Regions from separate parts of the Aeromonas sp. FDAARGOS 1415 genome, predicted to be linked through region 2. Evidence: predicted binding sites of a transcription regulator. Region 2 holds the regulator's gene; the other holds the start of a gene.

Region 1 (10,794 bases), 1.9 Mb from region 2:
TCTATCAGGATTTGCCGAGGCCGAGGGTCTGTTGCAGCATCTTCTTCGCCGCATCGGCAACCTGGACGTTGGTCTGGTAACTGCGGGAGGCGGCGATCATGTCCGCCATCTCCTCCACCATGTTGACGTTGGGCTTGAAGATGAAGCCGTCCTTGTCCGCCATCGGGTGGTTCGGGTTGTACTCCTTGAGCAGGGGGGCATCGCTCTCGACGATCCCCTTCACATCCACCCCGACCGAGGCCTGCTTGTCGGACATGGCCTGATCCAGCTGGGCGGCAAAGACTGGCCGCCTGGCATGGTAAGTTTTTTCCACGCTGGAGCTGACGCTGTCTGCGTTGGCCATGTTGCTCGCCACCGTGTTGAGGCGGACGGACTGCGCGCTCATGGCGGAGCCTGCAATGTCAAAGACCTTGAACAAACTCATCCTTGCTCTCCTTTCAGTGCCTTGAGCAGGCCGCTTATCTTGCCGTTCATGAATTCGAGGGAGGCCTGGTATTCGAGGCTGTTGCGCAGAAATTCGCTGCGCTCCTGCTGCACGTCCACCGTATTGCCATCACCGGTATCCGGTTGCAGGGGGTTGCGGTACTGGGTCGACCCGGACGCATCCATCTGCAAGGCGAAGTGTTTCTCGCTGGTGGTGCTCAGCCCGAACCCTTGCCGGCTCTGGGCATCCTGCAACGCCTGGGAGAAGTCGATGTCACGGGCCTTGAAACCCGGCGTATCCGCGTTGGCGATGTTGCTGGACAACACCTCCGCACGCTTGGCGCGCACGCTCAGCGTGTACTGGTGAACACCGAATGCCTTGTCGAACGAAATTGCCATAGCACACCTCCTGCTTCACGAATGTTTAGCAAGAGGTGTGCCAAAGAGGGACTTGAAGGAGGGGTTATTTGACTTTGTAGACGATACCGGGGTTGCAGCGGATCATCTCGAACTTGTCGGTGAGACCGGCCAGGGACTCCGAGGCCCCCAGCATCAGATAGCCGCCAGGATTGAGGCTGCCGGCAAACTGGTTGAGGATCTTGGACTTCACCTCGGGTGCAAAGTAGATGAGCACGTTGCGACAGAAGATGATGTCAAACTTGCCGAGCAGGCTGTAGCTCTCCAGCAGGTTCAGGGGACGGAAGCTGGTCAATTTTCTGACACGTTCCGAGACCCGCATCTTGTTGTCGCCACAAGGCTCGAAGAAGAGCCGCTTGCGCTCGGGGGAGAGACCGCGCGCCAGCGCCAGGCTGTCGTAGACCCCCTCCTTGCACTGGTTGAGCATGGTGGTGGAGATATCGGTCCCCACGATCTGCACTCCGCCCGGCAGGGTGCCCGGCCGCTTGACCTGCTGTTCCAGCGCCGTCATGGCGATAGAGTAAGGCTCCTGCCCGGACGAGGAAGCCGCCGACCAGATCTTGATGGGGCGACCGCTCTTGCCGAGCTCCGGGAATATCTTGTCGCTCAGCAGCTGGAACGGGTAGCTGTCGCGAAACCACAGGGTTTCGTTGGTGGTCATGGCATCGACCACCGCCATCTTGAGTTCCCGCTCGCGCACGCTCATCGCCCGGGTGACCAGTTCAGACAGACTCTCGATACCAAACTGAGTCATCAAGGGCGACAGGCGACTCTTGACCAGATACTGTTTGTTGTCACCCAGCACTATGCCGCTCTGTTGCGCCAGAAAATTGCTGAATTGCCTGTATAAGTCGTCCGAAATTGTCTTCATGCAGTTGTTCTTCTTGATTAGAGGGCGCCTTGTACGGCCTTGGCCAGTTCATCAGGCTGGAACTTGGCGATGAAGTCGTTAGCACCAACCTTCTGCACCATAGCCTGATTGAATACCCCACTCAGGGAGGTATGCAGGATAACATGCAAATCCTTGAGTGCGGGATTGTTGCGGATCTCCGCCGTGAAGGTGTAGCCGTCCATCTCAGGCATCTCGATGTCGGAGATGACTAGGGCGAGCTGATCCTTGATGGGCCCCTGTTTGGCCATCTCCAGCAGCATGTTGAGCGCCTCCCGTCCATCCTTGGCCAGCACGCACTGCACCCCGATCGCCTCCAGCGCCCGCTGCACCTGCTTGCGCGCCACCGAGGAGTCGTCCGCCACCAGCACTGGGCGGCCGTGGGGATTGCGCTCCACGCTCGCCTCCACGATCTCCGAGCTCACCTCGGTGGAGACCGGCGAGATCTCGTTGAGGATGCGCTCCACGTCCAGGATCTCCACCAGCTCGCCATCCACTTCGGTCACCGCCGTCATGTAGTTGATGCGACCCGCGCCCTTGGGGGGCGGCAGGATGGACTCCCAGTTCATGTTGATGATGCGCTCCACCGAATGGACCAGGAAGCCCTGAATGGATCGGTTGTACTCGGAGATGATGATGAAGCACTTGGAGAGGTCCTGGATGGGACGCTTGCCCATCGCCATGCTGAGATCGATCACCGAGATGGTCTGGCCGCGAATGTGGGCCACACCGCGAATGCAGGAGTTGAGCTTGGGCATGACGGTCAAGGGAGGGCACTGCAGCACCTCACGTACCTTGAATACGTTGATGCCAAATCTTTGACGTCCGTTGAGACGAAACAGCAGCAACTCCAGCCGGTTTTGTCCCACTAACTGGGTTCGCTGGTTGACCGAGTCCAGAATACTCGCCATAAACACTCCCTAAAAATGCTTGGCACTGATCGTGCATGTTATTATCCATGCACATTGGCTTGCAGCAGGCCATCGTTGTTTCCACAACCGAATTCTGGTGCAAGCATAGTTAACTACGGTGGTAGACGTGAATAACTTATCGACCGGTAAGCAGAAATGATTAATAGACTTTTCCTCATCTTACTGCCGTTTTGCAGCCTGTCTCACGCCGTGGCATCCGAGGTCACCGACTACCTGCAGGAGCAGGCGCAGGAGTTCGTGCTGGGCCAGCTGGATATGCCCCTCGACGCCCAGGCCGAGGTAAAGGCCGGTACCATTGACGAGCGCCTCCCCCTGACGCGCTGCGAGGACGCGCTCACCATCTCCCTGCCGGCCAGGATGGAGGTGCGCCGCAACACCACCGTATATCTGAAGTGCGAAGGGGAAAAGCCCTGGGATCTCTACCTGCCGGTGCGGGTCAGCATCCAGAAGCCCTATGTCACGGTCGCGGCCCCGGTCGCCAAGGGCGACATACTGAGCGAGTCCATGCTGACCCTGGCCTATCAGGATCAGACCCTGATCCGGGGCGACTATCTGACCGATCCGACCGCCCTCATCGGGGTGCGCAGCAAACGTGAGCTCAAGCCCGGCCAACCCATTCGCCTCACCCAGGTCTGCGTGGTCTGCAAGGGGGATCAGGTGACCCTGGTGGCCGAAAACAGCAGCATGCAGATCAAAACCATGGCCCGTGCCTTGCAAGATGGCAGCTTCGGAGACATGATCCGGCTTGTCAACATTCGCTCGGGCAGAGCGGTGCAGGGTCAGGTCAGTGCCGTGGGGTCCGTGATCGTCACGTTCTGACAGTACGACAGCCGCAATTTTTTTCTAAAGTTCTGACCGCCGTCACCGATATACAGGTAAGCGAACAGCAAAGCAGACGAAGGTAAACCGTATGGCTATTAACAATATCAACAACTTGGCTAACAGCCGGTTGCAAAACAACGGGACCAGTCAGGGTGTAGCCACCAAGTCCGCGACCTCGAGCGAGGGCAACCGCGCGACAACCGTCAAGAGCGACTCAGTCTCCTTGACCAGCGAGGCGCAGCAATTGCAACAGATGCAGAAGACCCTCAACACCGCCTCCACCGGTAACGAGAGCCGCGTCGAGAGCCTGAAGAAGGCCGTGGCCAGCGGGGAGTACAAGGTCAACAGCGAAGCCGTGGCCCGGAAGATGTTCAGCTTCGAAGCCGAGCTGGACAAGCGACTGGGATGATGGACCTGCCTTCGCTGCTGCGCGCCCAGGACGACAACCTCTCCCAGATGCAGGGTTTGCTGGCGGAGGAGTTTGATCTGCTCAAGGCACACCGAGCCCTCGCCTTGCCGGCCCTGGCCGATCGCAAGCAGCAGCTGCTGGCGGCCATCGAGACGCTGGACAAGACCCTGGCGGAGCTGCCTGATCTCCAGCAACAGCTCGACGCCTTCCCCAGCGAACTGCAGACCCTGCAAGCCAAGCTGAGCGCCTGCCAGGAGCAGAACGACCTCAATGGCCGACTGCTCGAGCTCAGCATCATCTCCAATCGCAGGCTGGCCAGCTTTCTCAGCAAGCTCAGAGACAGCAACTCCCTGACCTACGATGCCAAGGGCAACACCCGCTCCGGCACTCGCTCCCTGGGGATCAAAGCCTAAGATCCCCTCCTCCCTGCAAGGCCGGTTTATCCCCTCTTTCCCGACGTCACGCCATCAGAGCACCAGCCGCATCAGGGCGGCCCCGTCCTGGCAGGCGTGGATGCTCATGACACCAGCCTCGTAACGGCCGTAGCTCGCCGCCCACTCCCCCCTCGGAAAGCAGATGGACCCCGGGTTCATCAACACCAGATCCCCTTCTCGCTGCAATACCGGCAGATGGGTGTGGCCGCTGATGAAGAGGCTGCCTGCAGGCAGGGGCACGGCATCCGGTTTATAGAGGTGGCCGTGGCTGACGAACCAGCGCCGCCCGTCCACCAGCAACTGGTTGTAGGGGGCGGTGATGGGGAAGTCGAGCAGCATCTGGTCCACCTCGGAGTCGCAGTTGCCCCGCACCGCCATGATCCCGGGCGCCAGCTCGTTGAGTCGCGCCGCCACGTCGGCAGGCGCATAGCCCGCCGGCACCGGATTGCGTGGTCCGTGGTTGAGCAAATCCCCGAGCAGCAGGTAGTGATCCGGCTGCCAGGGGGCCAGTTGCGCCAGCACCTGCTCCAGGGCAGGCAGGCTGCCGTGCAGATCCGAAATGATGGCTATCTTCATCGCTCGCTCCTCATGGCTGGCCGAAGTAGAGATCCTTGGTGGCGATGGCCCCCTTCAGGTTGCGGCTCGGCAGGCCGCGCAGGAGCGGGTCCACGAGCCGCATCTGGTTGTAGTGGTAGACGGGGATGACGGGCATCTCCTCCATCAACAGCTGCTCGGCCTGATGATAGATCCCGGCCCGGGCCGTGGCATCCAGGGTATCCGATGCTTGCTGCAACAGGCCGTCGAAGGCCGGGTTGCAGTAACCGCTCTCGTTCTGGGGATCCTGGCAACGGAAACTGCCCAGCATGGATGAGGGCTCGACATAGTCACCGAACAGGAAGGAGCGGGCGAGCATGAAATCCCCGCTGTCCTTGGCGACCTGATAGGCGTTCCACTCCATGTTGTTGAGGGCAACCTCGACCCCCAGGGGCTTCCACATGGCGGCCACCGCCAGCGCCAGTTTCTTGTGGTTCTCCGAGGTGTTGTAGGTCAGCGTCAGCTTGAGCGGATGGGTGCTGTTGTAGCCGGCCTGGGCGAGCAGCGCCGAGGCCTGGGCCAGCCGGGTGGCCGGCGCCTCCAGGGCAAGGGGGGATCCCAGCTCGTCGTAACCCGGCATGTCCGGCAGCAGGGACCAGGCGGGACGCTCTCCCTGGCCGCTCACCTTCTCGGTCAGCAGGCGGCGGTCGATGGCCATGGAGAGCGCCCGGCGCACCCGCACGTCCTGCAGCTCGGGGCGGTGCAGATTGAAGGTATAGAGATAGGTACCCAGCAGGGGCAGACCCCAGATCCGCTCCGGCGTCTGTGCCATGGTTTTCTGGTAATACTCCAGCGCCACCTTGTTGGTGAGCTGGATCTCCCCCGCCTCGTAGCGCAGCCGCTCCGCATGCTGGGACGCCAGCGGCAGATAGGTCACCCGCTGGATCCGGGTGTGGGCGTCATCCCAGTACTGGGGGTTGCGCTCGGCCTCGATGCGCTCGTTCGGCACCCAGCTCACCAACCGGTAGGCGCCGTTGCTCACCAGATTGCCGGGCTGGGTCCATGCCTTGCCAAACCTGGCGATGACCTGCTCGTTGACCGGCACGAAGGGGCGCTGGCTGATGAGCTGCAGGAAGTAGGGCACGGGACGCTCCAGAGTCACCTTGAGGATGAGATCGCTCTCGGCCTCCACCCCCAGGGCCTCGGGATCCAGGGCACCGCCATAGATGGACTGGGCATTGTTGATCCCGGTCGCCAGCAGCAGGCCGGCGGAAGGCGAGGCCAGGGCCGGGTTCAGCAACCGCCGCCAGGCGTAGACGAAATCCCGGGCGGTGAGCGGCTCCCCGTTGGACCACTTCAGCTGGGGGCGCAGGAAGAAGCGCCACACCAGCCCGTCCTCCCGCATTTCCCAGCGCTGGGCCTGGGCGGGCACTATCCTGCCCTGCCCGTCCTCGCTCACCAGCCCCTCGAACAGGTCCACCAGCACCACCTCCCCCGGGAAGCCGGAGCGGATCAGGGCGGGATCCAGGGACTCGGGTTCGGCGCCGTTCCCCTTGACCAGGACCTGCCTGTCCGACAGCACGGGCGTTTGCCCCACCGTGGTCGCCTGTAGCGACGGTGTCATCATCAGCCCCAACAGCAAGGGAGAGAGCCAGCGACGGGCTGGCCTGGCGGCAAAACGGTACAACATGACATCAACCTCTATTCAATTCTTTGGACTGCATGGTGTGGGGAAGGCCGGCGGCGCGCCTGAAAGCGAATGCATGAAACCGCACTTGTTATCCCCGAAGACGCCCCGTATTGTATCGGGCTTGCCCGGCAGATGGAGTCTTTCGGGCTAATTTTTTCAGGGGTTTTTATACCAGCACTGCCGCTGGCATGCCCCGTTCGCCTTGCCGGCGGCCAATCGGGCCGCCATGACGGCCGACACCGGTGTCCGTCAGGCTGATGTCTACCGTTTCAGGGGTCTGTATGGGTTACGAATGGCTGGCGCTGGCCGCCGCCAGTTTATGGGCGATCGCCGCCCTCATTTCCGTCAAACCGGCGCGTCATCTGGGGGCTTTTGCCTACAGCCGCTGGCGGATGTTCCTGGTCAGCCTGATGCTGGCCGGTGCCAGCCTCGCCACCGGGGGCTGGCAGACCCTCACCGAGAGCGCCCTTCCCCTGCTCGCCCTCTCCGGCCTCGTCGGCATCTTCGTCGGCGACACCGCCCTCTTTGCCTGCATGAACCGGCTGGGGCCCAGGCGCAGCGGCCTGTTGTTCTCCTGCCACGCGCTCTTCTCCGCCCTGCTCGGGCTCTGGCTGTTTGGCGAGCACCTCGGTGGCTGGCGCCTGCTGGGTGCCCTGCTGGTGCTGGCCGGGGTCATGCTCGCCATCCTGTTCGGGCGGCGCGGCAACAACCAGCAGAGTGAATGGGAACAGGTGCGCGGCAGCCTGGTGGTCGGTATCGCCCTCGGCCTCACCGCCGCCCTGTGCCAGAGCCTGGGGGCCATCATCGCCAAGCCGGTGATGATGAGCGGCGACGTGGACGCGGTGAGCGCCTCCGGCATCCGGATGGGCAGCGCCCTGCTGGCCCATTGTGCCCTGCGGGCGGTGCGCCTGCCGCTCGCCATGCCGCACAACCCCATCAACCGCCAGGTGCTCGGCATGATCGGCATCAACGGTTTTCTGGCGATGGCCCTTGGGATGACGCTGATCCTGGTGGCCCTGCGTCAGGGGGACGTCGGCATGGTGGCCATCCTCTCCTCCACCACCCCGGTCATCCTGCTGCCCCTGCTGTGGTGGCACTCCGGGATGCGACCCTCGCTCCCCGCCTGGACCGGCGCCCTCCTGGCCACCCTGGGCACGGCGCTGGTGCTGGGGGCGGGATAAACGAGGCGGGGGACTGCCTAGTCCCCCGCCTCATCGCTCACTCGAGCCCGCAGCACCATAGAACGCGGCCATCGCCAGGCAAACGGATCCGCATGGCCGTTGCACCGAATTAGAAACGGGCGATTTCGTCCGCAGTGAGTTCGCGGTATTCGCCCGGTGCCAGCTCCTCATCCAGGGCCAGATCGCCGATCTGCTCCCGGTGCAGCCCGATCACCTTGTTGCCGATGGCGGCAAACATCCGCTTCACCTGGTGGTACTTGCCCTCGTGGATGGTCAGGCGCGCCTCCCGCTCATCCAGGATCTCCAGCTCGGCGGGCCGGGTCTTGTCGGTCTCGTTGCGCAGATAGACGCCGTCGGCAAACAGCGAAATGGCCTCCTCGTTCACCGGATCCGCCAACCAGACGTGATAGGTCTTGGCACACTCGTGCCGTGGCGAGGTGATGCGGTGGGACCACTGGCCGTCGTCGGTGATCAGCACCAGCCCCGTGGTGTCGAGGTCCAGACGCCCCACCACGTGCAGCTTGCCCATGGCGGGCTCATCGAGCAGATGGAAGACGGTGGCGTGATCCGGGTCCTCGTTGGAGCAGACGTAGCCTTCCGGTTTGTGCAGCATGAAGTAGCGATGGGCCCGGTTCAGGGTCAGCGTGACGCCGTCAAACTCGATCTCGTTCTGCTCGTTGATGTGAAAGGCGGGCTGCTTGATCAGAACACCATCCACCAGCACCTCCCCCTGACGGATCAGCTTGCCCGCCTGGGAGCGGGTCAAGTCGGAGCAATCGCAAAGAAATTTATCGAGCCGCATGCAAAAACCTCGGAAGCCATCATGATAAGGGGCGACATTATATAGGCCGATGCTCACAACACCAGCACTAAGCGGGAAGAGTGGCGGATGGCGCCTGACGTCATCCGGCTCTGGTGTTAGACTGCCGCCAGCAGCGTGACCCCACGCCCGATACTCATTGCAGGACCGCCCATGAAGCCGACCCAGCCTCATCCCGTTATCCCCGTCAGCCGCCTGAAGCCTGGCATGTACGTGATGGCCATCACCAGCCAGACCGGTACCATGGAGATAGCCCAGACGGGGCTGGTCACTACCCGTCAACAGGTGGAGACGCTGATCCGGCGCGGCGTGCTGACGGTGCGGGTGGATCTCGCCCGCAGCAAGCTGCCCGGAAACGATCAGGCCATTGTTCCGGAGCTCACCCATGCCGCGTCCGGCGCCCCGCGGCCGGCCGGCAGCAGTGACGGGCGCGCCCTCAAGATCCGTCGCCTCTATCAGGAGGCCCGGGAGCTGCAGGGCAAGTTCATCCGCCACCTCAAGGCGGGGGAACCCATCGATATCACGCCGCTGGCTGCTGTGGCCGAGGAGATGGTGGACACCATGTTCACCCACGGAGATGCCATGCTCTGCCTGGCACGGATCCGGGCCAAGGACGCCTATCTGATGGAGCACTCCATGAACGTGGCCATCCTGCTCGCCAACTTCGGCCGCTACCTGGGGCTGGATCGCGGCGTGCTCAAGGAGCTGACTCTGGGGGGGCTGCTGCACGACGTGGGGAAGATCATGACCCCGGATGCCGTGCTCAACAAACCGGGCAAGCTGACGGACGACGAGTTCAGGGTCATGCGCGAGCACGTGGTACACAGTCACGACATCCTGATCGCGACGGCCGGCATCACCCCCACCATGCTGGAGGTGGCCGCCAACCATCACGAGCGCCTCGATGGTACCGGCTACCCGCGGCGCCTCAAGGGGGACGAACTCTCCCTCTACACCCGCATGAGCGGCATCGTCGATGTCTACGACGCGGTGACGGCGGACCGGGTCTATAAGCAGGGAATGTCGCCGACCCAGGCGTTTCGCATCCTGCTAAAGGGCATCAACCACCACTTCGATGCCGAGCTGGTCACCAAGTTCATCAAATGCATGGGGGTCTATCCGGTGGGCACCCTGGTCATGCTCTCCAACCAGCGGCTCGCCATCGTGATGCAGCGCAACGAGCAGCAGCCACTCAAACCCGTGGTGAAGGTGATCTATCACGCGGCCCATCGCCACTACCTCGAGGTGCAGTGGCTCGACCTCGCCAGAAGCGGGGGGCAGGAGTCCATAGAGAACACGGTGGACCCGAAGGAGTTCGACATCAACCTGGCCAACTTCGTCTAGCGGACCCGGGATTCCGGGGCCTGCTCGCGGCAGTAGCGAATGAGGAACTCCTCGTCCAGCGGGGAGAGGTCAAAGCGCAGGCACGCCTCCTCGATGGCCCGGATATCGTGCAGATGATGGTCGCTGAGCCAGCGCACGGCGCGGCGCAGATCCTCGCCATGGGGCAGCAGGGTATGATCGCTCATGGTCACCTCCGGTCAGCCATCGCTACAGGCCCGCCATATCGGGGGCTCTCCTGTTTAGCTTAGCCCGCCCGCCGCCCCTTGATAGCGCCTCTCGTCACACTCCGCCGTTGGGGAATGCCCTCTGCCAATCCTGATCGAACTTCAGGAGCGCCGCGTCCACCGCTGGCACATTGAGCAGCTGCTCCGCCACGTCCAGCGGCAGGGTGATGGACTGGCAGCCTGCCAGCAGGCAATCGAGGGCCTGGCGCGGGGTGCGAAACGACGCGGCCAGTACCTTGCTCCCGGGTGCATGCAGCGCCAGCAACTGTTGCAGCTCCTGCACGGCCTTGATGCCATCCCCCCCCTGAGCGTCCAGCCGGTTGACGTAAGGCGCCACGTACTCGGCCCCGGCCAGGGCCGCCAGAACACCCTGCATCGGGGTATAGACGGCAGTCCCCAGGGTGGGTACCCCTAGCGCCATCAACTCCTTGATGGCCGCCAACCCCTCTGCGCACACTGGCACCTTGACCACCAGATCCCGATCCAGCTCCCGCAGCGCCAGCGCCTCGCGCACCATCTCGCTCTCGGTCTTGCCCATCACCTGGGCAAACAGCCGCCCCTTGGGCCCCAACACCTCCCGCAGGGCGGGCAGCAGTTCGGACAACGGCATGCCACCGGCCGCGGTGATGGAAGGATTGGTGGTGACCCCGGCCAGCGGCAGGATCCTGGACCAGC
Region 2 (10,794 bases):
CGGTCAAGGTACTGGTGCCGGCCGCCAACCTGCTGGTCAACACCGTCATGCCGGTGATCTTCTGGCTGGCCGCCATCGAGGCGGGCAAGAAGTCCGGTTTCTGGGCCACCATCTTCGGCGGTCTGGCGCAGCTCATCATGGGCAACGCCGTGCCGGGTCTGGTGCTCGGCATCCTGATCGGCAAGGGGGTGGAAGAGAGTGGCTGGAACCACGTCACCCGCGTCATGATGAGCGCCATCGTGCTGCTGTTCGTGCTGAGCGGCTTCTTCCGCGGCTTTGACATGAAACTGATCGAGTCCTTCCACCTGGGCATCCCCCTGTGGCTGGAAAACGTCCACAACCTGCTGAGCGGCAAATAAGGGGTCACACCATGGATGAGAAACTGAGAAATAACTTCTGGTATGCCGACTGGTCCTTCCCCATCTTCGTCGGCCTGCTCTCCTCCGGCGTCTTCGCCGGTACCCACATGTTCTACCTCTACGGGGTCGGCGCGTTCAACGAGGTCGCCTTCGTCGCCATGCTCAAGGCCGGGATGGACACGGGTGCCTACGGCGCGGTGGCCGCCTTTGGCGCCAGCTTCCTGTTTGCCCGCATCATCGAGGGCTCCCTGGTGGGGATACTGGACATCGGCGGCGCCATCCAGACCGGGGTGGGCCTTGGCGTGCCCGCCCTGCTGCTGGGGGCCGGGATCGTCTACCCGGTGGAGAACTTCACCGCCTCCCTGGTCACCGGCATGGCGATTGGCCTGGCCATCGGCTACGTGATCATCCTGGCGCGCAAGTTCACCATCAACCAGAGCAACTCCACCTACGGGGCGGACGTCATGATGGGGGCCGGCAACAGCTCCGGCCGCTTCCTCGGCCCCCTCATCATCCTCTCCGCCATGGGCGCCTCCATCCCCATCGGGATAGGCTCCCTGCTGGGCGCCCTGGTGTTCTACCTCTGGGAGAAACCCATCACGGGGGGCGCCATCCTGGGAGCCATGCTGTTCGGCACCTTCTTCCCCATCGCCCTGGCATAAGCCGGCGCCACACCCGCCGCCCTTAGGGGCGGCACTGTCGAGGTCACCAGCATGTACGACACGATCATCAGGGCGGGACGCCTGGGAAACGGGCAGCTCGTCGACATCGCCATCAAGAATGGCAAGATAGCGGCGCTGGGTTCGCTGCCAGAGAGCACGGAGACGAAGCAAACCCTCACTCTGGCCGGACAGGTCCATGTGAGCGCCGGCTGGATCGACGGCCACACCCACTGCTACCCCGCCTCCCCCATCTATTGCGATGAACCGGACAAAGTGGGGGTAGCGTCAGGTGTCACCACCGTCATCGACGCCGGCAGCACCGGGGCCGACGACGTGGACGACTTCCAGCGGATCGCCGCCGGCTGCAAGACCCGGGTCCACGCCCTGCTCAACATCTCCCGCATCGGCCTCTTGCGCCAGAACGAGCTGGCCAATCCCGCTGACATCGACCCCGCCCTCGCCCAGGCCGCCATCCGGCGCCACCCCTCCTTCATCGTCGGCATCAAGGCGCGTATGAGCGGCAGCGTGGTGGGCGAGAGCGGCCTGCAGCCCTTGCGCGTGGCCAAGCAGATCCAGCGGGACAATGGCAACCTGCCGCTGATGGTGCATGTGGGCAACACGCCGCCGGATCTCGACGAGATCGTCGCCCTGCTGGGGGATGGCGACCTGCTGACCCACTGCTTCAATGGCAAGCCGAACCGCATCCTGACTCCGGCGGGTGAACTGCGCCAGGCGGTGCGCGAGGCGATGCAGCGAGGACTGTTGCTCGACATCGGCCACGGCGGCGCCAGCTTCAGCTTCGAGGTGGCGGAGCTGGCCATCCGCCAGGGGATCCTGCCCCACACCATCAGCTCCGACATCTACTGCAAGAACCGCATCAAGGGGCCCGTCTACAGCCTGGCCCACGTGATGTCGAAATTCCTCGCCATCGGCATGACCCTGGAACAGGTGCTCGCCTGCGTCACCCACCAGGCCGCCGATGCCCTGCGCCTGCCCGGCAAGGGGCGCCTCGAGGTGGGCGCCGATGCCGACCTGACCCTGTTCCAGGTCGCAAGCGACCCGATTCTCTTTGCCGATACCGAGGCCGCTACCCGCCACGGCGACCGGCAACTGCTCCCCCTCGCCGCCCTGGTCGGCGGCGAACTGGTTCTGACTCACAACGGGAAATCACACCATGCCTTCTGTGTATGAGAAATATCAGCTCAAACCGGTGATCAACGCCTCCGGGCGCATGACCCTGCTCGGCGTCTCCACCCCCGAGCAGGAGGTGGTCGACGCGGTCAACTTCGGCCTGGGTCACTACTTCGAGGTCAAAGACTTGATCGACAAGACCGGCGCCTACATCGCCGGCCTGCTGGGGGCCGAGGATGCGGTGGTGGTATCCTGCGCCAGCGCCGGCATCGCCCAGTCGGTGGCCGCCATGATAGTGCGCGGCGACCCCTACCGCCTCGAGCAGTTACACGCCCATGACCACGGGGTACCAAGCGAGATCGTGCTGCCCAAGGGGCACAATGTGAACTTTGGCGCCCCCGTCGGCACCATGGTCAGCCTGGGGGGTGGCAAGGTGGTGGAGGCAGGCTATGCCAACGAGTGCTCTGCCGCCCAGCTGGCCGCCGCCATCAATGCCAATACCGCCGCCATCCTCTATATCAAGTCCCACCACTGCGTGCAGAAGAGCATTCTGTCGGTGACCGAGGCGGCCGAGGTAGCCAGGGTCCACGGGCTCCCGCTCATCGTCGATGCGGCGGCGGAGGAGGATCTGCACCTCTACTACAACCAGGGAGCGGATCTCGTCATCTATAGCGGGGCCAAGGCCATCGAGGGGCCCACCAGCGGGCTGGTGCTCGGCAAACGCCAGTATGTGGCGTGGGTCAAGCAGCAGGGCAACGGCATCGGGCGCGCCATGAAGGTAGGCAAGGAGGGGATCCTCGGCCTGACTCACGCCATCGAGCGCTACCTGGCCAAAGAGAAGGAGAGCGGCGCCGACATGGTCGCCAAGATGACCCCCTTCATCGAAGGCCTCAACCAGTTGCCCGGCGTCACCGCCAGGGTGGTATGGGACAGCGCTGGGCGTGACATCGCCCGCACCGACATCGCCTTCGACCACCAGCAGATCGGCATGACCACGATGCAGGTCGTTGCCCGCCTGCAGCAGGGCACGCCGGCCATCTACTGTCGCGGCTACAAGGCCAACGAGGGCCACATCGAGATCGACGTGCGCAGCGTTACCGTCCCCCAGCTAGATCAGATCCATGCCGCCATTGCCCACCTCGTTCAGGAGAACAACTGATGTCACTGACTCCCAATTACTACCGCGATCAGATTTGCCTCAACGCGTTACCGGGTTTCACACAGCATGCCGTCGTCGACAGCCACCTCTAATCCAGGAGAACTCCTTATGTCTCTTACGCCCAATTACTACCGCGATCGGGTCTGCCTCAACGTGCTGGCTGGCTCCAGAGAGAATGCCGTCGAGATTTATGAAGCCGCCGAGGGCCACGTGCTGGTCGGCGTGCTCTCCAAGAACTACCCGGATGTCCCTGTCGCCGTCGCCGACATGAAGGAGTATGCGGCGCTCATCGACAACGCCCTCTCCATCGGGTTGGGAGCAGGTGATCCGCGCCAGTCCGCCATGGTGGCCGAGCTGGCCCGCCAGCTGCAGCCCCAACACGTCAACCAGGTGTTCACCGGCGTCGGTGCCAGCCGGGCGCTGCTCGGTCAGTCTGCCACCCTGGTGAACGGCTTGATCTCCCCCACCGGCACGCCGGGCATGGTGAAGATCTCCACCGGTCCCCTGAGCAGCCAGCAGCCGGACGGCATAGTGCCCATCGACACCGCCATCGCCCTGCTCAAGGACATGGGCGGCAACTCGGTCAAGTTCTTCCCCATGGGCGGGCTGGCCTGCCGCGCCGAGTATCAGACTGTGGCCGAGGCCTGCGCCCGCCACGGCTTCTGGCTGGAGCCCACTGGCGGCATCGATCTGGACAACTTCGAGGAGATAGTGCGGATCGCGCTGGATGCCGGGGTCGAGAAGGTGATCCCCCACGTCTACAGCTCCATCATCGATAGCGCAAGCGGTCAGACCCGGCCCGAGGACGTGCGCACCCTGCTCACCATGGTGAAGGGGCTGCTGGCCTGATAGCCAGGGGCACCGGTCCGATCACTGACCGGTGCCTGGCTTGTCATTGACCCCCTTGTTAACATCGACCCACAGTGCGCGACAGGAGTCCCCTTTTCCCCCATGATCAAGCTGCCCCACCCCAGGCTCCACCAACTGCTGGTCCTGCTCCACGCCGAGCCCTTGCCTCAGGAGGAGCTGGCCCGCCGCCTCAATGTCTCCACCCGCACCGTGCGCACCGACGTGGCGACCCTGAACGAGCTCATCACCACCCAGGGCGCCCATCTGATCCACCAGCGTGGCAGCGGCTACCAGCTCAAGATCTACAATCAGGGGCTGTTCGACGCCTTGCTGGCGGCACAGGGGCAGGAGAGCGCCCTGCCCCGCACCAGCCGCGAGCGGGTGCTGCACCTGCAGATCCTGCTGCTGACGGCGGAACAGGGGATCAAGCTCGACGAGTTGGCGGACACCTGGTACCTGAGCAGGGCGGCACTGCAGGGAGACATGGCTGAGGTGCGGGAGCGGCTCGCTCACTTCGGGCTCGCCATCGACAGCAAGCCGAGGCTCGGGATGCGCATTCAGGGAAACGAGACGGCGATCCGCGCCTGCCTCACCCAGCTGCTCTGTCAGGAACTGTTGCAACAGCATCCGCTCCAGAGCCTGCTGCCTACCCTCTGCCCCAGCAAGACGCTGGAGGTAGTGGGCAATCACATTCACGAACAGCTCAGCCGACATCAGCTGCGCCTCGCCGACGAGAGCCTGCAGCAAGTCACCGTCTACTGCGCCGTCGCCCTGCTTCGGCAAGCTTCCGGCCATGAACTGATCCAGTTTGCCAGCGACGACATCACCCCGCCTCTGGCGGCAGTGGCCCGCGATATCTATGCCGCCCTGCCCACCCTGACGCCACCGGGGGAGGAGGAGATCGCCTGCCTCGCCATCCAGATCCAGGCCCGTCTCACGGCCGACACCCCCCAGCTCGGACCGTCCATGGCCGCCGAGAGCAAGCAGCTGACGGAGCACCTGCTGGCCTACATCCACCAGCACTACCCCTATGACCTTCGCGGCGATCCTCAGCTGCGGGCCGATCTGCAGACCCATATCAGCGCCATGCTGCTGCGGGTCAAGTACCAGATCGGCAGCCACAACCCGCTGGCGGACCACATCAAGCAGTACTACCCCCTTGCCTACGACATCACCCTGGCCGCCATCTCGGAGTGGATCAGGCAGACCCCGTACCGGCTGACCCACCATGAAATCGGCTACCTGGTGATCCACATCGGGGTCGGGCTTGAGCGCCACTACGACATCGGTTACGCCCGGCGCCCCCAGGCGCTGCTGCTGTGCGACGCGGGCAATGCCACCTTCCGGGTACTGGAGGCGCGCATCCGGCGGGAGTACCCCCAACTTCAGCTGATGACACTGGAGTCGGTACGGGATTATGAAGGGCTGGCGCGGGTCGAGCAGGACTTTGTCATCAGCACCGTCAAGGTGAGCGAGAAGAACGTCCCCGTGGTGCAGGTAGCCCCCTTCCCGACCCAGTATCAGCTGGAGCAGCTCGGCAAGCTGGTGCTCATCGATCGCACCCGCCCCTATCTGCTCGACAAGTATTTCGATGCCGAGCACTTCATGGTGGTCAGGGAGCCGATCACTCAGGACGAGCTGTTTGCCCGCATCTGCTCCCAGCTGGAGCGCGAGGACCTGGTGGAGAGCGGCTTTCGGGGATCCCTGCTCGAGCGGGAGCGCATCGTCTCCACCATGCTGGGGGAAGGCATCGCCCTGCCTCACTCCCTCGGTCTGCTGGCGCACCGTACCCTGGTCTATACCGTACTGGCACCCCAGGGGATCGACTGGAGCAATGGCGAGACCGCTACCCTCATCTTCGTGCTGGCCATCGCCAAGGCCGACTATGAGGAGGCGATGGGGCTCTACGACCTGTTTCTGGCGCTGATGAACGAAAAAGCCAGCAGGAACCTGCTGGCTTGTCGGGACTTTGCCACCTTCAAGGCGCTGGCGCGTTGCGCCTCCTGAGGCGAGGCGGGGCCGCTTACTCCTCGTTGAAACCCGAGGTAAACAGCGCCACCACGGCGGCCAGGGCCTCCACCTCTTCGGGGCCCTCCACCTGCACCTCCACCTGCTTGCCTTGGGCGGAGTCCAGCATCAGCAGGCCGATCACGCTGTCCGCGTCGGCCTCGACCCCTTCCTCGTTGCGCAGCAGCACGTGGGCATCGAACCCCTGCACCAGCTCGAACAGCATCATGGCCGGTCTGGCGTGGATGCCTAGCTTGTTTTTGACTTCTACCGAGGCGGAAACTGTCATCTGAGCATCCTGTGGTCTGTCAGGCCTGAGTGGACCGCTTGTCCAGCGTGCGGTGGCGGATCTGCACGTTCTTGCCAAGCAGCCGGAATGCGCTGGCCAGCCGCTCTGCGATGAACACCGATCTGTGCTGGCCACCGGTACAACCGATCCCGACCGTCACATAGCTGCGGTTGTTGCGCTCCAGGTGGGGCAGCCAGGTCGCCAGCATGTTCTCGATCTGCTGGATGAACAGCATGACATCCGGCTGGCTCGAGAGGTAGTTGGCCACAGGCTCGTCCTGGCCGGTGAAGGGCTTGAGCTCCGGGATCCAGTGGGGATTGGGCAGGAAGCGGGCATCAAACACGAAGTCCGCATCCTTGGGGATGCCGTACTTGAAGCCGAACGACTCGAACACCAGCACCAGCTCGTTTTCCTTCTTGCCGAGCACCCGGGTCTTGATGAGCTCGCTGAGGTCGTGAATGCTGAGGTTGGTGGTGTCGATGCGCAGGTCGGCGGTCGAGGAGAGGGGCGCCAGCAGGTGGGTCTCTTCCCGGATCGCCTCGTCCAGGGACAGCTTGTTCCGTGACAGGGGATGCAGACGGCGGCTCTCGCCGTAGCGCTTGAGCAGGGTCGTGTTGTCCGCATCGAAGAAGAAACTCGAAAACTCCACCCGCCCCTCGTTGCGGACCTGGCTCAGCAGGCTCTCCAGCCTGTCAGGCTGGGCGGGCAGGTTGCGCACGTCGATGCTGACCGCCAGCTTGTCATACTGGCTCTCCACCGACACGATAAGCTGGGGCAGCAGGTTGACCGGCAGGTTGTCTACGCAGTAATACCCCAGATCCTCCAGCACCCTCAGGGCTACCGTCTTACCGGAGCCCGAACGGCCGCTTACCACTATTAACTGCATCTTGTCCCCTCACGCCAACGTGGCTGTGTCAGACCCGGCCTCAGGCCGACGTCATGATCTGATAGAGTTCTTCGTCGCTGGTCGCCTGGCGCAATTGGCGGCAGACGGCCTTGTCACCCAGCTTGGATGCCATCAGGGAAAGAGTCTTGAGATGCTGCTTGCACTCGCTTTCCGGCACCAGCAATGCAAAGAGCAGGTCAACCGGTTGATTGTCGATCGAATCGAAAGGAATGGGTTCGGAGAAGGTCATCAACACGGCGGTCGGCGCAAATGCGTCGTCGATCCGGCCGTGGGGAATGGCAATACCGGCACCGATACCGGTACTGCCCATCTTTTCCCGCGCCAGCAGGCTTTCAAACAGGACCTGGCGGGAGGCGCCGAGGCGCTCTGCGGCCAGTTCACTGATGATCTCGAGCGCGCGTTTCTTGCTGGTACAAGGGACCGCACTCTTGGTGCAGTCCCGACTCAGTATGTGTTCAAGTTGCATAGTTATTTTTGATTTAACTTATCTTTGTGCTTGATGATCTGCCGATCCAGTTTATCCAGCAGGGTATCAATCGCCGCATACATGTCGGCATGCTGCGAATTGGCGAACACCTCACCCCCGCTGACGTGCAGCTTGGCTTCGGCGATCTGGTTCAGTTTTTCGACGCTCAACACCACATGCACGTTGTTGATATGGTCAAAGTGACGCTCGAGTTTGGCAAATTTGTTGTTCACATAATCACGCAGAGCTTCGGTAATCTCGACATGGTGTCCGGTCAGGTTAATTTGCATAACGTCTTCCTTTTGTTTGCCTAAACCAGGCGTTTGCGCTGATTGGATGGCGGGATCAACAAGGATTCACGGTACTTTGCGATCGTGCGTCTCGCCACCATAATACCCTGTTCGGCCAGCAAATCCGCGATCTTGCTATCACTAAGCGGCTTGGCGGGGTTCTCCGCCGTCACCAGCTTCTTGATCAGGGCGCGAATAGCGGTCGATGAGCACTCTCCTCCTCCCTCCGTATTGACGTGACTGGAGAAAAAAAACTTCAGTTCAAAAATGCCGCGAGGCGTGTGCATGTACTTCTGGGTCGTGACCCGCGAGATGGTCGACTCATGCATCTCCACCGCCTCGGCGATGTCGTTGAGCACCATGGGTTTCATCGCCTCTTCACCATACTCGAAGAAGCCCTGCTGCTGCTCGACGATGCAGCTGGCCACCTTGAGCAGGGTGTCGTTGCGACTCTCCAGACTCTTGATGAACCATTTGGCTTCCTGCAGGTGGGAGCGGATGAACTGGGTATCCGTGCTGCTGCGGGCATTGCGTGCCATGGCCGCATAGGCCTCATTGACACGAATGCGCGGCGCCGAATCCGGGTTGAGCTCCACCACCCACTTGCTGCCCTTCTTGACCACGGACACATCCGGAATCACGTATTGGGATTCGCTCTGGATGATGCCGTTGCCGGGCCTGGGCTCCAGCTGCTGGATGAGATCCAGCACCTCCTTGAGGTCGATCTCCTTGAGCCGGGTCTTACGTGCCAGAGTGCGATAGTCGCGATTGCCAAGCAAGTCCATGTGCTCGCGGATCACCTCCCTGGCCTCGTTGAGCCAGGGCAACTCGGGCGAATACTGGCCGAGCTGGATAAGCAGGCACTCCTGCACCGAGCGGGCGGCGATGCCGACCGGATCGAAATGCTGCACCCGCTTGAGTACCGCTTCGATCTCATCCAGTTCAACTTCTACCTCTTCGCTGCTGACTGCAGCCTGAATGTCCTCGAGAGAAGCGGTCAGATAGCCGGATTCATCGATGGCATCGATGATGGCAAGCGCGATGGCGGCGTCCACATCGCTGAAGGGGGTGAGACGCATCTGCCACAGCAGGTAGTCCTGCAGGTTCTCGGTGGTTTCACCCTGATAGAGGCTCTCCTCCCCGTCGTGGATCGGGCCTGCACTCTGGGCCGTACCGGCCGAATAGACCTCGTCCCAGGTGGTGTCGACAGGGAGCTCGTCCGGCATCTTGTCCTGTGCCATGGCATCGCTGGAGTCGAGCTGACTAGCATCGTGTGGCTCCGCCTCACTGGTTTCCTGCGCATCGTTCTCCTCTTGCTCCAGCAAGGGGTTGTTGTCGAGCGCTTGCTGAATTTCCTGCTGGAGTTCCAGGGTGGAGAGCTGGAGCAGACGAATCGCTTGTTGTAATTGTGGCGTCATGGTCAGTGACTGACCGAGGCGCAACTGTAATGTCGGCTTCATCTACGTCGGGATATCCTTATGTTCAGCGAGGCGGTCACCTAACAAAAATGAGGGGTGCCCCCTTACTATAGACTGAATTGATCGCCCAAATAGACGCGCTTGACCTGTTCATCGGCAAGGATGTCGGCCGGGGCGCCCTCGGCAATCATCTTGCCGTGGCTGACGATGTAGGCCTTCTCGCACACGTCCAGCGTCTCTCTGACGTTGTGGTCGGTGATCAGCACACCCAGCCCGCGTTCTTTCAGGTGCTGGATGATCTTCTTGATATCAATGACGGAAATAGGATCCACACCTGCGAAGGGCTCATCCAGCAGGATGAACCGCGGCTCAGCAGCCAGCGCACGGGCAATCTCCACCCGGCGCCGCTCCCCGCCCGAGAGGCTCTGCCCCAGGCTATCGCGGATGTGGGTAATGTTGAACTCTTCCAGCAACTGTTCGACCTTATCCTCCCGCTCTTCCCGGCTCAACCCCTTGCGGGTCTGCATGACCCCCATCAGGTTGTCGAACACCGAGAGGCGCCGGAAGATGGAGGCCTCCTGTGGCAGGTAGCCGATGCCATTGCGCGCCCGGATGTGCATGGGCTGCAGGCTGATGTCCTGCTCGTCGATGGTGATGAGACCGGCATCCCGCTGCACCAGACCCACGATCATGTAGAAGGAGGTGGTCTTGCCCGCCCCGTTAGGACCGAGCAGGCCCACGATCTGGCCCGTTCCCACCTCCAGGCTCACATCGCTGACCACCATGCGGCGCTTGTAGCTCTTCTGCAACCCCGTTGCTTTTAACACTGCCATGGCTTCTGTTTCCTACTTCTTCTGGTCGGCGGGCTTGTCGAAGTTCTCTACCTGATCCGGCAGGAACACCGTCTTGACCCGCTGGGTGGGTCCCTTGCTCTCGGCGATCATCTTCTGTTTCACGATGTCATAGCGGATCAGATCGCCAGTGACCTGGCTGTCTTCCTGTTTCAGCTGGCCGTTGCCGGTGATGGTCACCAGCCGATTCTTGAGCTCGTAGCGAATGCTGTTGCCGTGGGCATTGACCGGTTTGCCGTTGTCCAGTACCTGGAAGAAGGTGGCCGGGTTGCCATAGGCCGTCATGACCTCAGCCCCCTTCTCACCTGAGCGGATCACCACCACCTTGTCGGCCTTAATCTTGATGGTGCCCTGGGTGATGATCACATCCTCGCTGAAGGTGATGCGGTTGTCCTGCATCTCGGCC

What was found. The regulator sigma-54, encoded in region 2, starts transcription at its own class of promoters, with help from an activator protein. The targets are predictions, from matches to a motif close to TGGCACNGTTTTNGCTT.
Region 1: the regulator sigma-54 is predicted to act here: its motif matches at 2,661-2,677, upstream of flgA (flagellar basal body P-ring formation chaperone FlgA).

Annotation. Positions count from the first base shown of each region.
Region 1 is NZ_CP077363.1:4,168,448-4,179,241, forward strand. Features, by position in the region: gene flgC (flagellar basal body rod protein FlgC) at 5-424, opposite strand; gene flgB (flagellar basal body rod protein FlgB) at 421-822, opposite strand; gene I6L45_RS19280 (protein-glutamate O-methyltransferase CheR) at 887-1,711, opposite strand; gene I6L45_RS19285 (chemotaxis protein CheV) at 1,729-2,640, opposite strand; gene flgA (flagellar basal body P-ring formation chaperone FlgA) at 2,875-3,480, shown strand; gene flgM (flagellar biosynthesis anti-sigma factor FlgM) at 3,572-3,892, shown strand; gene I6L45_RS19300 (flagella synthesis protein FlgN) at 3,889-4,305, shown strand; gene yfcE (phosphodiesterase) at 4,360-4,902, opposite strand; gene I6L45_RS19310 (peptide ABC transporter substrate-binding protein) at 4,913-6,550, opposite strand; gene I6L45_RS19315 (DMT family transporter) at 6,832-7,731, shown strand; gene rsuA (16S rRNA pseudouridine(516) synthase RsuA) at 7,841-8,533, opposite strand; gene I6L45_RS19325 (HD-GYP domain-containing protein) at 8,705-9,895, shown strand; gene I6L45_RS19330 (hypothetical protein) at 9,892-10,080, opposite strand; gene fsa (fructose-6-phosphate aldolase) at 10,175-10,794, opposite strand, start outside.
Region 2 is NZ_CP077363.1:1,742,029-1,752,822, reverse strand. Features, by position in the region: gene I6L45_RS08325 (DUF4311 domain-containing protein) at 1-359, shown strand, start outside; gene I6L45_RS08320 (DUF4310 family protein) at 371-1,021, shown strand; gene I6L45_RS08315 (amidohydrolase/deacetylase family metallohydrolase) at 1,073-2,212, shown strand; gene I6L45_RS08310 (DgaE family pyridoxal phosphate-dependent ammonia lyase) at 2,196-3,311, shown strand; gene I6L45_RS08305 (KDGP aldolase family protein) at 3,420-4,160, shown strand; gene I6L45_RS08300 (transcription antiterminator) at 4,263-6,167, shown strand; gene npr (PTS phosphocarrier protein NPr) at 6,184-6,456, opposite strand; gene rapZ (RNase adapter RapZ) at 6,476-7,342, opposite strand; gene ptsN (PTS IIA-like nitrogen regulatory protein PtsN) at 7,383-7,829, opposite strand; gene hpf (ribosome hibernation promoting factor) at 7,832-8,119, opposite strand; gene I6L45_RS08275 (RNA polymerase factor sigma-54) at 8,140-9,579, opposite strand; gene lptB (LPS export ABC transporter ATP-binding protein) at 9,645-10,370, opposite strand; gene lptA (lipopolysaccharide transport periplasmic protein LptA) at 10,383-10,794, opposite strand, start outside.